Regions from separate parts of the Janthinobacterium breve genome, predicted to be linked through region 2. Evidence: riboswitches for the same ligand, from Rfam matches in the RefSeq annotation. Region 2 holds a riboswitch; the other holds the start of a gene.
What was found. Region 2 has a riboswitch for thiamine pyrophosphate ahead of ACQ4W0_RS11470 (TonB-dependent siderophore receptor). Riboswitches for the same ligand answer to the same signal wherever they lie in the genome.

Region 1: it holds a riboswitch for thiamine pyrophosphate, as region 2 does, so the genes downstream of both, thiC (phosphomethylpyrimidine synthase ThiC) here and ACQ4W0_RS11470 (TonB-dependent siderophore receptor) in region 2, are expected to answer to the same signal.

The regions. Positions count from the first base shown of each region.
Region 1 covers NZ_JBNYXY010000015.1:23,656-31,393, reverse strand. The annotation lists gene ACQ4W0_RS26885 (Crp/Fnr family transcriptional regulator) at 266-949, shown strand; gene ACQ4W0_RS26880 (PAS domain S-box protein) at 993-3,236, shown strand; gene ACQ4W0_RS26875 (response regulator) at 3,265-4,071, shown strand; gene ACQ4W0_RS26870 (hypothetical protein) at 4,111-4,368, shown strand; TPP riboswitch at 4,476-4,591, shown strand; gene thiC (phosphomethylpyrimidine synthase ThiC) at 4,671-6,584, shown strand; gene thiS (sulfur carrier protein ThiS) at 6,605-6,808, shown strand; gene ACQ4W0_RS26855 (thiazole synthase) at 6,824-7,618, shown strand; gene thiD (bifunctional hydroxymethylpyrimidine kinase/phosphomethylpyrimidine kinase) at 7,618-7,738, shown strand, end outside.
Region 2 covers NZ_JBNYXY010000005.1:248,554-256,291, reverse strand. The annotation lists gene ACQ4W0_RS11495 (class I SAM-dependent methyltransferase) at 1-413, opposite strand, end outside; gene ACQ4W0_RS11490 (TetR/AcrR family transcriptional regulator) at 472-1,110, opposite strand; gene ACQ4W0_RS11485 (DUF2867 domain-containing protein) at 1,178-1,696, shown strand; gene pnuC (nicotinamide riboside transporter PnuC) at 1,783-2,394, shown strand; gene ACQ4W0_RS11475 (AAA family ATPase) at 2,394-2,942, shown strand; gene ACQ4W0_RS11470 (TonB-dependent siderophore receptor) at 2,939-5,083, opposite strand; TPP riboswitch at 5,171-5,268, opposite strand; gene ACQ4W0_RS11465 (iron-containing alcohol dehydrogenase) at 5,335-6,492, opposite strand; gene ACQ4W0_RS11460 (ferritin family protein) at 6,635-6,940, shown strand; gene ACQ4W0_RS11455 (Imm26 family immunity protein) at 7,034-7,513, shown strand; gene ACQ4W0_RS11450 (sensor histidine kinase family protein) at 7,557-7,738, opposite strand, start outside.

The DNA.
Region 1 (7,738 bases), on a different contig from region 2:
ATCCATGATCCGGCAGTCCTGGCAGTGACTGACTGTAGGGCCCGGGGCACGTGGCTGTCCGTTCGCTGGCGAACAGACAACCAGACCCGCAAGAAATATAGTCGCATCATTGTGCAAACGCCGTGTTAGGCTCCAGCATATGGCGGCCCTCGTTCGGACGTCTTTCATTTATCTCCTAGCTGACGACTGGAAACCAGGAATCCTGCCCATGTCGAGTCCGCATGCCCAGCTACACAACCCGAATTAAAATCATTTGCTCGCCGCCATGCTCGACGCCGATTTCGCGCGCCTGGCCCCCCATCTGGAGCAAGTCTCCATGCTGCTGGGCGACGTAATCTACGACTCGGGCGACAAGCTGCAGCATGTGTACTTTCCCACCACCGCCATCGTTTCTCTGCATTACCTGCTGGAAAACGGCGGTTCGTCGGAAATTGCCGGCGTGGGCAATGAGGGCGTGGTGGGCGTGTCGCTGTTTATGGGCGGCAACTCGACCCCCAGCCGCGCCGTGGTGCAGACGGGCGGTGTCGGCTATCGCCTGAAGGCGCACTTGCTGATGGAAGAATTCGACCGCGCCGGCCCCGTCATGCGCTTGCTGCTGCGCTATACGCAAGCCTTGATCACGCAAATGTCGCAGACGGCCGTGTGCAACCGCCACCATACGGTGGAACAGCAGCTGTGCCGCTGGCTGCTGCTGACCATGGATCGCTTGCCGGGCCGCGAACTGACCATGACCCAGGAATTGATCGCCAATATGCTGGGCGTGCGCCGCGAAGGCGTGACGGAAGCGGCCGGGCGCTTGCAGGCGCGCGGCTTCATCAGTTACCGGCGCGGCCATATTTCCGTGCTGGACCGCGCCGGGCTCGAAGGCCATGTGTGCGAATGCTATGGCGTGGTGAAGAAGGAATTCACGCGCCTGCTATCGGACGTGCGCCAGCGTCAGGGTTCCTAATACCGCATTTCCCTTTTTATCGTTGTCATTGCCCAGGCTCATCATGCAATCTGTCGAAAACACTCCCCCGCGCGCACCCTCGCGCTGGCCCATGGCGCTGGCATTTTCGTTCAGCGCCGTCGTGCTGCTGGCCGTCGGCGTGCTGGCCTGGCGCGCGCCGTTCGAGACGGCATGCGCCATTGACGCGCTGGCCTTCCTGCTGCTGATGCTGCTGGTGGCACTGTACCGACGCACGGTGGCGGCCAGCCTGCCACGCCAACTGCTCAAGGCGGGCGCCTTGCAGGATGCGATCTTCAACAGCGCCAATTTCTCCTGCATCGCCACCGATGCCCAGGGCGTGATCCAGATTTTCAATGTGGGCGCCGAACGCATGCTCGGCTATGAAGCCAGCGACGTGGTCGACAAGCTGACGCCGGCCGGTATTTCCGACGCGCAAGAAATTATCGCGCGCGCCGCCGCCCTCAGTGCTGAACTCGACACTGTCATCACGCCCGGCGTCGAAGCGCTGGTGTTCAAGGCTATGCGCGGCATCGAAGACATTTATGAGCTGACTTATATCCGCAAGGATGGTAGCCGCTTCCCCGCCATCGTCTCCGTGACGGCCCTGCGCGACGCGCAGAGCAAGGTCATCGGCTACTTGCTGATCGGCACCGATAACACGGCGCGCAAGCAGGTCGAGGCGGAACAGGCGCTGCTGGACCAGCGCTTGCGCGACCAGCAGTTTTATACGCGCTCGCTGATCGAATCGAATATCGATGCCTTGATGACGACGGACCCGCGCGGCATCATCAGCGACGTCAATCAGCAGATGGAAGCGTTGACGGGCTGCACCCGCGACGAGCTGATCGGCGCGCCATGCAAAAATTACTTTACGGAACCGGAACGGGCCGAGGAAGCCATCGTGCGCGTGTTGCGTGAAGGAAAATTGACCAATTACGAGCTGACAGCCCTGGCGCGTGACGGCAAGCAGACTTTTGTTTCCTACAACGCCTCGACCTTCCACGACCGCGACCGCAAGCTGCAGGGCGTGTTTGCCGCCGCGCGCGATGTCACGGAGCGCAAGCAATTTGAACAGGCCTTGCAGGACACGAATATCGAGATGGAAAAAGCCCGCGAGGCGGCGGAAAAGGCCAACCTGGCGAAGTCCGAATTCCTGTCGAGCATGAGCCATGAATTGCGCACGCCCTTGAACGCCGTGCTGGGCTTTGCCCAGTTGATGGCATCCGAGACGCCGGCGCCCAGCTTGCCGCAGCAGCGCTCGATCGACCAGATCCTCAAGGGCGGCTGGTATCTGTTGCGTTTGATTAATGAAATCCTCGACCTGGCCATGATCGAATCGGGCAAGGTCACCATGTCGGAAGAGGCGATGTCCTTGCTCGACGTGCTGCAGGATTGCCAGGCGATGATCGCGCCACAGGCGGAAAAACGCGGCATCAGCATGCATTTCCCCCGCTGCGGCAAGGCCTTTTATGTGCATGCCGACCGCACGCGCGTAAAACAGGTGATGATCAATCTGCTGTCGAACGCCATCAAATACAACCAGAGCGGCGGCAGCGTGAAGGTCGATTGCCGCCAGCACGGCGACAAGGTGCGCACCAGCGTCACCGACACCGGCGCCGGCCTGGATGCCGAGCAGATGGCGCAGCTGTTCCAGCCTTTCAACCGCCTGGGCCAGGAAAGCAGCACGGAAGAGGGCACGGGCATCGGCCTGGTCGTCACCAAGCAGCTGGTCGAACTAATGGGCGGCCAGATTGGCGTCGACAGCACGGTGGGCCTGGGCACTACCTTCTGGGTGGAATTCAAAGCCTCGCGCGCGCCGGAACTGCACCTGGAAGAGGGTGGAGTGCTGCCCGTGGTGCAGGAAGACCAGGAAAGCCAGCGCACCTTGCTGTACGTGGAAGACAATCCGGCCAACCTGGCACTGGTGGAGCAATTGATCGCCCGTCGCAGCGATTTGAAACTGCTGACCGCCATCGATGCGCACCTGGGCATCGATCTGGCGCGCACGTATCAGCCGGACGTGATCTTGATGGATATCAACCTGCCCGGCATCAGCGGCTACGGCGCGCTGCACATCCTGCACGACGATCCGCTGACCAGTCATATTCCCGTCATGGCGCTGTCGGCCAATGCAGTGCCGCGCGACATAGAAAAAGGGTTGGAGGCGGGCTTCTTCCGCTACCTGACCAAGCCGATCAAGGTCGTCGAATTCATGGAGGCGCTCGACGTGGCCCTGCACCATGCGGCCGCGCATGGCCTGGCCGACGACACTCACGCAGTACGCTAATTCAGCACTTCATTTTAGGAATACCGCCATGCTTCAAGCCACCGAGATCCTGAACGCCAGCATCCTCATCGTTGACGACCAGGAGGCCAACGTCATGCTGCTGGAACAGATGCTGCGCAATGCCGGCTACACCCGCATTACGTCCACCATGGACCCGCAAGCCGTGCACGCGCTGCACCAGCAGCACCGCTACGACCTGATCCTGCTCGACTTGCAGATGCCGGAAATGGATGGCTTCGAAGTCATGGAAGGCTTGCGCGACATCGAGGCGGGCAGCTATCTGCCCGTGCTGGTGATCACGGCCCAGCCCGGCCACAAGCTGCGCGCGCTGCAGGCGGGCGCCAAGGATTTCGTCAGCAAGCCCTTCGACCTGGTGGAAGTGAAGACGCGCATCCACAACATGCTGGAAGTGCGTTTGCTGTACCAGAAGCTGGCCGAATACAACAAGTCGCTGGAACAGATGGTGGAAGAGCGCACGGCGGAGTTGCGCGAAAGCGAAGCGCGCTTCCAGCGCTTCACGGAGCTGTCGTCCGACTGGTACTGGGAACAGGATGCGCAGGGCAATCTGACGCGCTTTTCCGGCCCCGTGGCCGAAATGCTGGGCATCGGCAGCGAAGAACAGCCGCAACGCTGGAACGCGGCCGAGCGCGCCTCGCTCGACGCAAAAATTGCCGCGCGCGAACCCTTCCTCGACTTCATCTACAGCCGCGCCAACCTCGATGGCAGCACGCAGTACCTGCAAGTCAGCGGCGAACCGATGTTCGACAATGGCAGCCGCTTCATCGGCTACCGCGGCATCGGCCTCGATGTCACGGAGCGCCATCGAAGCGCCTGATTTATACTTGTTGCTATCGATATCGACAAGGAAAGCACCATGGCAGACAAATCACCACCCCACTACTGGTTCCCCGCCAAGACCTATGGCTGGGGCTGGGGCTTGCCCATCACCTGGCAGGGCTGGCTGGTGTTTCTGGCCGCGCTGGCGCTGTTCGCCTGCGGCGCCTTCCTGTTTCCCCCTCAAACCATGCTGGTCGGCTACATCGTGTATGAAGTGGCCGTCGTTGCCGTGCTCATTTTCATCTGCCAGCTGAAGGGCGAACCGACCAGCTGGCGCTGGGGCAAGAAGAAATAAGCGTGCTGGCATCTGCTGCATTGCAGCAGATGCACATAGACGACAAACCAAGAAATCATCTGGCCACGCGGCGCGAACCGCGTATAATTGGCTCGCTGCCGCAAGGCGGCAAACGCTAGGGGTCCTGCCTTTCGCTGTGGAAACACAGTGCAAGCGCGGGTGAGAAATACCCTCCGAACCTGATCTGGATAATGCCAGCGAAGGGAAGCTTTAGGATGAACGCACCACGCTTTTCCGCGTGCGCGCAGCCGAACCTCCTTAGCTGGCTCCAGGCTTAAAAATAGTCTAGCCAAGGAGCCAAAATGAACGCCAACCCGAAATTCCTCTCCGCCACCGCCACGGTCGACGAAGCCGCCATCGCGCCGCTGCCCAATTCGCGCAAGATTTACGTCGAAGGCAGCCGCCCCGACATCCGCGTGCCCATGCGCCAGATCAGCCAGTCCGACACGGAAGCGTCGTTCGGCGGCGAAAAGAATCCACCGATCTACGTCTACGACACGTCCGGGCCCTACACGGACCCGGACGTGAACATCGACATCCGCTCGGGCCTCGATACGCCGCGCCTGCCGTGGATCCTGGAGCGGGCCGACACGGAAGAATTGCCCGGCCCCACCTCCGACTACGGCATCGCCCGCCTAGCGGACCCGAAACTGGCCGAGCTGCGCTTCAACCTGCACCGCAAGCCGCGCCGCGCCATTGCCGGCAAGAATGTGACGCAAATGCACTATGCGCGCCAGGGCATCATCACGCCGGAAATGGAGTTCGTCGCCATCCGCGAAAACATGCGTCGCCAGGAATACTTGCGCGAGCTCAAGGCTTCCGGTCCCATGGGCGAACGCCTGGCCGAACTGATGGGTCGCCAGCACCCGGGTCAGTCGTTTGGCGCCAGCATCCCGGCCGAAATCACGCCTGAATTCGTGCGCGAGGAAATCGCCCGCGGCCGCGCCATTATTCCCGCCAACATCAACCACCCGGAAGTCGAACCGATGATTATCGGCCGCAATTTTCTGGTGAAAATCAACGCGAACATCGGCAACTCGGCCGTCACCTCGTCGATTGGCGAGGAAGTGGAAAAGATGACCTGGGCCATCCGCTGGGGCGGCGACAATGTGATGGACTTGTCCACCGGCAAGCACATCCATGAAACGCGCGAATGGATCGTGCGCAACAGCCCCGTGCCCATCGGCACCGTGCCCATTTACCAGGCGCTGGAAAAGGTCAATGGCAAGGCGGAAGATCTGACGTGGGAAATCTTCCGCGACACCCTGATCGAACAGGCCGAGCAGGGCGTCGATTACTTCACCATCCACGCGGGCGTGCTGCTGCGCTACGTGCCAATGACGGCCAAGCGCCTGACCGGCATCGTCTCGCGCGGCGGTTCCATCATGGCGAAATGGTGTCTGGCGCACCACCAGGAATCGTTCCTGTACACGCATTTCGAAGATATCTGCGACATCATGAAGGCGTATGACGTCTCGTTCTCGCTGGGCGACGGCTTGCGCCCCGGCTCCATCTACGACGCCAACGACGAAGCGCAACTGGGCGAACTGAAAACCCTGGGCGAACTGACGCAAGTTGCCTGGAAGCACGACGTGCAAGTGATGATCGAGGGCCCGGGCCACGTGCCCATGCAGCTGATCAAGGAAAACATGGACTTGCAGCTGGAGCAGTGCGGCGAAGCGCCGTTCTACACGCTGGGGCCGTTGACCACCGACATCGCGCCCGGCTACGACCACATCACGTCCGGCATTGGCGCGGCCATGATCGGCTGGTATGGCACGGCCATGCTGTGCTACGTGACGCCGAAGGAACACCTGGGCCTGCCCAACAAGGCCGACGTCAAGGACGGCATCATCACGTATAAAATCGCGGCGCACGCGGCCGACCTGGCGAAGGGCCATCCGGGCGCGCAAATCCGCGACAATGCCCTGTCGAAAGCGCGCTTCGAATTCCGCTGGGACGACCAGTTCAACATCGGCCTGGACCCGGACAAGGCGCGCGAATTCCACGATGAAACTTTGCCCAAGGATTCGGCCAAGGTGGCGCATTTCTGCTCCATGTGCGGCCCGCATTTCTGCTCGATGAAGATCACGCAGGAAGTGCGCGAATACGCGGCCGGCATGGGCATCGCGGAAGACAAGGCGCTCAAGCAGGGCATGGAAATCAAGGCCATCGAGTTCATCAAGAACGGCGCCGAGCTGTACCGCAAGGTCTGAAGGAGAGCGTGATGCCTGCATTGATATCCATCACGCTCAACGGCGCGCCGCATCAGGTGCCGCCGGGGCAAACCCTGGATCAACTGATTGCCGCGCTGTCGCTGGAAAACCAGGCGCTGGCGCTGGCCGTCAACCGCAACGTCGTTCCGCGCAAGGCGTGGCCTGGACAGGTCTTGCAGGTGCAAGACCAAGTGGAAATCGTCCGCGCCATCGGCGGCGGCTAGACTAAGGAAAAAGCAATGACAAGTAATAACAATGACGACCTGCTGACCATCGCAGGCAAACAGTACCAATCGCGCTTGCTGGTGGGCAGCGGCAAGTACAAGGACTTGCCGCAGACGCGCGAAGCGACGGACGCTGCGGAAGCGCAAATCATCACGGTGGCGATACGCCGCGTGAATATCGGGCAAGACCCTAACGCGCCCAGCCTGCTCGATTTCGTGCCGCCCGACCAGTACACGATTTTGCCGAACACAGCCGGCTGCTACAACGCGAAGGATGCCGTCTACACCTTGCAACTGGCGCGGGAACTCTTGGGTGGACGCAATCTGGTGAAACTGGAAGTGCTGGGCGATGAAAAGACCCTGTTTCCGCATATGCCGGAAACGCTGATCGCCGCCGAAGCGCTGGTCAAGGATGGCTTTGACGTGATGGTCTATTGCAGCGACGACCCCATCCAGGCAAAGATTCTGGAAGATATTGGCTGCGTGGCCGTCATGCCGCTGGCATCCCTGATCGGTTCGGGCATGGGCATCTTGAATCCGTGGAATTTGTCGCTGATCATAGACCAGGCGAAAGTGCCCGTGCTCGTCGATGCAGGCGTGGGTACGGCGTCCGATGCGGCGATTGCCATGGAGCTTGGCTGCGATGGCGTGCTGATGAACACGGCCATTGCCGGCGCGCGCGACCCCGTGCGCATGGCGCATGCGATGAAGCTGGCCGTGCGGGCCGGACGCGAAGCGTTTCTGGCGGGACGCATGCCCCGTAAATTCGCCGCTTCGCCGTCGTCGCCGATGGCGGGCCGCCTGGCGTGATGGTGCAACAGCGTCTGCCGTGTCGTCCGGTTGTGCTGGTGTTTGCCGGCCTCGACCCGTCGGGCGGCGCCGGCCTGGCCGCCGATATCGTGGCCATTGCGGCGCAGGGCGCGCATGCGC
Region 2 (7,738 bases):
TTGAGCAACTTGCTGATATTGCCCATCGCCTCGATCCTTTCTTCCGCTGCCAGATGCATCCAGACGGCCGCGACGACAATAAGGTCATACCTGGCAGGGCGCGCTCCCAGCGTGGAAAGAGCGGGGAGGCTGTCGTTCACCCATTCGATGTTGGCCAGGGCATGCGCCTTCATGCCCGCCTCGCGGAAGGCTGCAACGGGTTCAAGCGCGGTCACTTTGTGGCCTGAGCTTGCAAGCCACGCCGCGTCGCCGCCTGTCCCGGCGCCGATGTCGAGCACGGCGCTCGATATCGTCGGCAAGAGATGACTGACGGGCCGGTATTTATCAAGGAATGTAACGTTGTCGTATCGTGCAATGAGCTGCGCTGCGTTTTCTGCATAGCCCTCGGTGCCCGGGATAGTAGATGACTCCATGGGATCCTGCATTTCCTGCATTATCAGTCGACTCCTCTGGCGATGTCTATTGCTGCAGTCATAACGGCTTTTCTTCCGCTTGCTGATGCGCCTGCCGCAGCGCCGCCACCGGCAACTGGAAAAAGCGCGGCACCATTGCTGGCGACAGGTCGTCGCCGCTGTCCGCCATGGCCAGGCGCCCGCTCAGCAGCAGCATCACGTAGCCGTGGCCCAGCGACCAGCCGGCGCTGGCGGCGGCCTTGTCCCAGCGCGCATCGAGGCCTGCTTCGCGCACGGCCGCGCCGGCTGTCTGCAGCACATACTGGAAGCACGTTTGCGCCGCTTCCAGCAGGGCAGGGAACTGGCGCACATCCTGGTGTTCGAACATCAGGCGGTAGTGGGCAGGCGCGGCCAGGGCGAATTCGATGTATTGCTGGCCCAGCAGCTGAAAACGCTGCTCGGCGGGCAGGCTGCCCGGCGGCGGCAGTTCTGCCTCCCATTTCACGATCAGGCTGGCGAAGCCAGCCGCCGCCACGTCGGCCAGCAAGGCTTCCTTGCTGGGGAAGTGCCGGTAGACAGCGGCGATCGACACGCCCACCGTGCGCGCCAGTTCGCGCAGGGAGAGGGCGGCGTCGTGCTGCTGCGCCAGTTGCGCGATGGCGGTGGCGACCAGGGTGTCGCGCAAGTTGCCGTGATGATAGGTACTCGTTGTTGTCATTCTATGTTATCGCTGTTCACATTGTCGTGTATGATGTTCATGTTATCACTGAACACATGGAGAGCACATGCAAGAGATGAACATCGCCGTCCGCGCCGTGGCCTTGCCGCCCGGCGCCAGCATCGCCCCCTTGTACCCGGGCAGCAACTTGGCCGATGCGTATGCCGTCGACCTGCCGAACGCGCGCGCCCGCGAGCTGGACATGGAAAGCCTGGCGCGCATCCTGCTGGGCAGCCAGCCGGACTGGGCGCAGAGCCTGATGGTGCTGCGCGACGTCATCGTGGCGCGCTTCGGCATCAAGACGGCCAGGCAGATGGAAGCCAAGCCAGGCGAGCGCATCGGCATCTTCCGCATCTATGCGCGCAGCGCGGATGAAATCATCGTGGGTGAAGATGACAGCCACCTGGATTTCCGCCTGTCGGTGCTGCGCAACCGGGGCGCGGGGCGGCATGGCAGCGTCACCGTGTCCAGCGTCGTGCATTGCCACAATAGGGTGGGACGCGCTTACATCCTGCTGATCCGGCCTTTCCACAAGCTGATCGTGCAGCGTTCGCTGGCGCGCGCCGTCAGGGGGGGCTTTGCCTGAGGGAGAAAGGGGCGTGACGCTGCGGGCAATCTTGCTTATTCATGGCCGGTATTGCATACTGCGCCACCAGCCTCATCACGATTCCCATGAACGATACGCTTCTCCTGCTGGGTTTTGCCACCACGCCGCTTGAACTGATTTCCTTTGTCCTGGCACTGACAACCGTTGCGCTGAATATCCGCCAGAATCACTGGGCGTGGCTGTTCGCCATCATTTCCTCGGCTGCCTACGGTTTCGTCTTTTTCGAGTCGCGCCTGTATGGCGACATGGCCTTGCAACTGCTGTTCATCAGCGTCTCGTTCTGGGGCTGGTACCAGTGGCTGCATCCGGCCAGCGGCGGCAAGACCCTGCCCGTCACGCGTCTGAATGGACGCGGCTGGCTGGCCTGCGCTGCTGGCTGGCTGGTCGGCTTCCTGCTCATCGCCTGGCTGCTGACGACGACGGACACGGACGTGCCCCATGCGGATGGTTTCCTCACGGCAGGCAGCCTGGTGGGGCAATTCCTGTTGTCGCGCAAGAAGCTGGAAAACTGGATCGCCTGGATCATCGTCGACGTGCTGTATGTCTGGCTGTACCTGCACAAGGGCCTGACTCTGACGGCTGTGCTGTATGCCTTCTTCGTCGTGATGGCCATCATCGGTTTGCTGGCGTGGAGAAAGTCGGCACCGGCCGCGCCCGATGCCATGGTCCTCAAGTGATGGCGCCTTGCGTGCGCGTGGCGATCCTGGGCGCGGAATCGTCGGGCAAGTCGACCCTGGCGGCCGCCCTGGCCGAGCGCTACGGCAGCGTCTGGGTGCCGGAATACTTGCGCGAATTCGTCGAGACGCAGGGCAGGGTGCCTGTCGCAGCCGACCAGTATGGTATTGCGCTTACGCAAGTCGAACGCGAAGCGGCCGCCGCCGCGCAAGCCAAACAATTCCTGTTTTGTGACACGACGCCCTTGATGACGGTGGTCTACAGCCGCCATTATTTTGATGGTGCGGACGCGCAGCTGGCGGCGCTGGCCGATGCCACGCAGTACGACGTGACGTTGGTGACGGCGCCCGACAGCCCGTGGGTGGCCGACGGCTTGCAGCGCGAGTCGGAAGCCGTGCGCCAGCTGATCTACCGCTATCTGCTCGACGAGCTCGACGCGCGCGGCATCGTCTACCACGTCTTGCACGACAACCTGGAGGCGCGCCTGGAACAGGCGGCGCCTTTGTTACAGCAGGCGCTCGCTGCAGCGCCTGCCATTTCCCTCAATTAAAAGTCAAACTGAGCCGATACCTTGAACGTGCGGCTGGCGCCCGGGTACAGATAACCATCGGACTCCGGCGTCACGTCGCGCCAGTAGAACTTGTCGGCCACGTTGTTGACGGCGGCGCGCAGCACGGCTGTCTTGCCGGCGATGCGCGTGGCGTAGGCGGCGCCCAGGTTGAACACGTGGTACGACGGCACGAAAGTGGTGTTGTTGTACTCAAACGCTTTCTTGCCCGCATATTCCCAGCTACCGTTGACGCTCAAGCCGGCCACCTGTTGTACGGCATAATCCGCATGCACGGCCGCCTTGAAGGCGGGCACGTTGGGCACGCGCTTGCCGTCAAGCGACGCTTCGCCCGTGTTCGATTGCTGGCTGTTCAGGGCCGTGAGCGAGACGCCCAGGTTCAGGTCGCGGGTCGCCTTGCCTTGCGCGGATAATTCCAGGCCACGGTGCTGCGCCTGGCCTTCACGCACGAAGTAGCCGGCGGCGTTCTGGAATTCCAGGCCCTTGCGGATCTGGAACAGGCTGGCCGCGACCATGAAGTCCGGCGTCACATCCATCTTCACGCCGAATTCGATCTGCTTCGAGCGGCTGGGCGTCAGCTCTACGTTGGCATTCATCGCCTTGCGGTCGGCCGTGCCGCCATGTTCCATGCCCTGCGAGTAGGCCGCATACACGGAGACATTGTCGAGCGGGGTGTAGACGAGCGCTACGTTGGGCAGCAGGAAGTCGTGTTTGGCGCGGATTTCCGTGTCGGCTTTCAACACATACTGGTAGCCGTCGACATTGATATGGCGCAAGCCGCCATGCAGCTTCCAGTTCGGCGCCAGGCTGACGATATCCTGCACGAAGACGGCGTTTTCCGTATCCTTGCGCACCAGGCGCACGGGACCCGTGACGCCGGGCGAGGTGCCGACGATTTGCGGCTGATAGATGTTGCTCACGCCCACCCAGTCGTACACGTACAGGCCGGCGCGGTCCTTGCGGCGGAAGGTCGATACGCCGGCCGTCAATTCGTGGCGCAGGGCGCCGGTGGCGAACTTGCCCTGGATCATGGCTTGCGCGCTCAGGGGCTTTTTCGTCTCGCCCAGGCTGCGGTAGTCATACACGTCGTAGTCGCCATTGCCGCAGAAGCCAGGGTACAGGTCTTGTCCGCTGCAACCATACGGGAAGGCTGTGTAGTCGTCGCGCTTGAACGAGTGCTGGTTGGCCGACAAGGTGGCGTGCCAGTCGTCATTGAATGCATACTGGAAGCGCAGGCCGATATTGCTGGTGACCGTTTCCACGGGGCGCGTCCACGGCTGCAGGTTGAGCATGGCGTCGGCGCTGATGCCGGTTGGCAAGGTTTTATTGTTCAGCAGCTGGAAGCCGGGCGCCGTCGCCTGCGCCTTGTCCTGGTAGTCGGCGTCCAGTTGCAGCAGCGCTTGCGGCGAGATTTGCCAGTCGAAGGCGCCGGAAATGAACTTGCGGTTGCCGTCCGCGCCCTTGATGTAAGAGCGCAGGCGCTCGGCTGCCACGTTGACGCGGTAGCCGAAGCGCGTGTCTTCCAGGCGGCCGCCCAGGTCGACGGCGCCGTACAGGGTGCCCCGTTCGCGCGCTTCCACGGTGACCGTGCGCAATGGCGCGGCGGTGGGGCGTTTGACGATGAAGTCGATCACGCCACCGGGCGCGGCCACGCCTGCCTGCAAGCCGGCCAGGCCCTTCAGGACTTCGATGCGCTCCTTGTTTTCCAGCGGAATTTGGGTGTCGCCAGGAATGGCCACGCCATCCTTGCGGTAGCTGGAATTATTGTCGAGCTTGAAGCCGCGGATGGAAAATTGCTCCGCATAGCCGACGGCGTTGTAGGCGTCGTTGATGCTGGTGTCGAGCTTGACGGCATCGCTGAGATTGCGGATTTGCAAGTCCTGCATGTCTTTTTGCGAAATGACGGTGACGGACGCCGGCGTCTGCAGCAGGGGTGCGTCGGAAAAACCGCCCACGGAGGCGCGCTTGGCGGCCGGTGCCTTGCTGGCCGTGACGACGACTTCGGCCATGCTTTGCGTGTCGGCCTGCGCTTCGGCGGTGTCAATCGCGGCCAGGGCGGGCGCGGCAAACGCGTGCAGGATGGCCAGGGTCAAAATGGAAACAGATAAATTCGGTGTGGACATAGATTGCTCGTGGTTCAAGCCGTCTCTTGCGAAAGAGCACGGCAGGCTGCTTGTTCGGCTGGCGCCAACGCAGGAGCTATCAAAGGAGGGAGGTACTTTGCGCTTTCCTTCGCTGGCATTATCCAGATCAGGTACGAAGGGTATCTCTCACCCGGATGACTGCTCCAGGACCCCTAGCGGTTGACAGCTTAGCATGAAGCACGGCCAGCTGTCCCAACTGGCTGACCGTTTTACAACAGTGTGGGCAGCTTCTACAAGCTCAGTTCCAGCACCTTGCGGCTGACGGCTGGCGTGATGTCGCGCTGTTCGCCCAGCGCCGTCATGCCGTGCGTTTCCAGGGCGGCCACGACGGCGTCCACGCTGGCGTGATTCAGGCCGTAGTCGGCCAGGCGCGTCTTGACGCCCATGTGGCGGAAGAAAAATTCCGTGCGCGCGATGGCCGCCTCGATGCGGCCATCCTCGTCGCCGCCATCGAGGCCCCACACGCGGGCCGCATATTGCAGCAGCTTGGCGCGCTTGGCCTGCTTGCGCACGCGTAGCATGCTGGGCAGGATGATGGCCAGGGTTTGCGCGTGGTCAAGTTCATACAGGGCCGTCAATTCGTGGCCGATGGCATGCGTGGACCAGTCCTGCGGCACGCCCACGCCGATCAGGCCGTTCAAGGCCAGGGTGGCGCTCCACATCACGTTGGCGCGCACATCGTAGTCGTCCGGGTGCGACAGGGCTTTCGGGCCTTCCTCGATCAGCGTCAGCAGAATGCCTTCGGCGAAACGGTCCTGCACGGAGGCATTGACGGGGTAGGTCAGATACTGTTCCATGACATGCGCAAACGCATCGACGACGCCATTGCCCACCTGGCGCAGCGGCAAGGTAAACGTTTTCGACGGGTCCAGCACGGAAAATTTAGGATAGACCTTGCGGCTCATGAACGAGCGCTTTTCCTGCGTGGCCTTGCGCGTGATCACGGCCGAGCCATTCATTTCGGAACCCGTGGCCGGCAAGGTGAGCACCGTGCCGAAGGGCAGGGCGGCTTCGACGATCTTGCCGCCTTTCGCCAGGATGTCCCAGGCATCTCCCTCGTGCAGGGCGGCGGCGGCGATGAACTTGGTGCCATCGACCACGGAGCCGCCGCCGACGGCCAGCAGGAAGTCGATGCGCTCGTTTTTCACCATGGCCACGGCCTGCATCAGGGTTTCATAGCTGGGATTGGGTTCGATGCCGGCAAATTCGAGCACCGTATGGCCGGCCAGCGCTGCCCTGACTTCATCGTAGACGCCGTTCTGCTTGATACTGCCGCCGCCGTAGGTCATCAGGACCCGCGCCTGCGGCGGGATCAGGCCGGCGATGGCGGCGATCTGGCCCTGGCCGAAGAGGATTTGCGTTGGATTGTAAAAGTCGAAATTGAACATGGGGCTCCTGCCGCTGAAGTTTAGGCTGTTGCTGAGCCATGATTATGGCCGAACGGGTGGAAACGTGTCGTGGACGCTTGAGCTTTTCGCCCGCGCGGTGGAGAATGCAGCCGATGTCACCACCACGCGAAAAGGAATGCGCATGACCACCGTCCCACTGGAAGAAGCGGGCTTGCCGGCCACGGCACTCGACATGCACCGCGCCATCGGCGCCACCATCGCCGCGCTGCAGGCGCTGGATTTGAACAGCCAGCGTTTCGAGGCGTGCACGGACCCGGAACTGCGCCGCGTGCTGGCGCATGCAGGCGACACCAGCCGCAAGGAAGCGGCCATGCTGCTCGAATGGATGCGCCGCCGCGACGCGCGCCTGGACACGGCCATGAAGGAAGCGCTGTTCAAGGCGGGGCCGATTGTTGCCCAGTATCATTATGACGAGAAAATAGTGTAACTATTGGTTTGTTGCCGTGGCGTACCATGCGCCACTTTCGCCTTGCATCGCGTAGACTGTGCCCCGAACACGTTTTTGGGAGAGTTTGCAACGATGAGATCATTACCATACCGAGAAGGCAGCTGGTTTGCCGTGCCCCTGCCGGGCGGCGGCTATGCCGTCGGCGTGGTGGCGCGCAGGGCGCCTTCCGGGCGCATCATGCTGGCGTACATGTTCGGGCCGAAGCGCGACAGCCTGCCTGCGCTGGACGAACTGGAAGGCTTGCGGCCGGAACAGGCCGTGCGCCGCCTGCGCACGGGCGACATGGCCCTGCTCAACGAGCGCTGGCCCCTGCTGGGTGACAGCCACCACTGGGAGCGCGATGCCTGGCCCATGCCGGCCTTTATCCGCCGCAATGAATCCTTGCAGCGCGCCTGGCGCGCCATCTATGCGGACGCGGACCCTGCCAAGTTGAACCGTGAGGAATCGATACCCTTCGATACGCCGGGCATGGAAAGCGATTCGCTGTACGGCTACGGGGCGACGGAATTGTTGATGAATAAATTGCTGGCGCCGGAGCAGGCGTCGGTTTAATCACCGGGGTCAGGCCCGACGGGACTGACCCCGGTGTGTTAGCTTACGCCGCTGGCAAGCTGATCTGAAACGCCAGGCCGCCACCTTCGCGGTTGCGCACTTGTAAGTCAGCGCCATGGCGCAGCAGCACGCGGTCGACGATGGCCAGGCCCAGGCCGGCACCGTTGGCTTGCCCGCGTGCCGTGTCGAGGCGGGTGAACGGTTTCAACAGTTGCTCGATCTTTT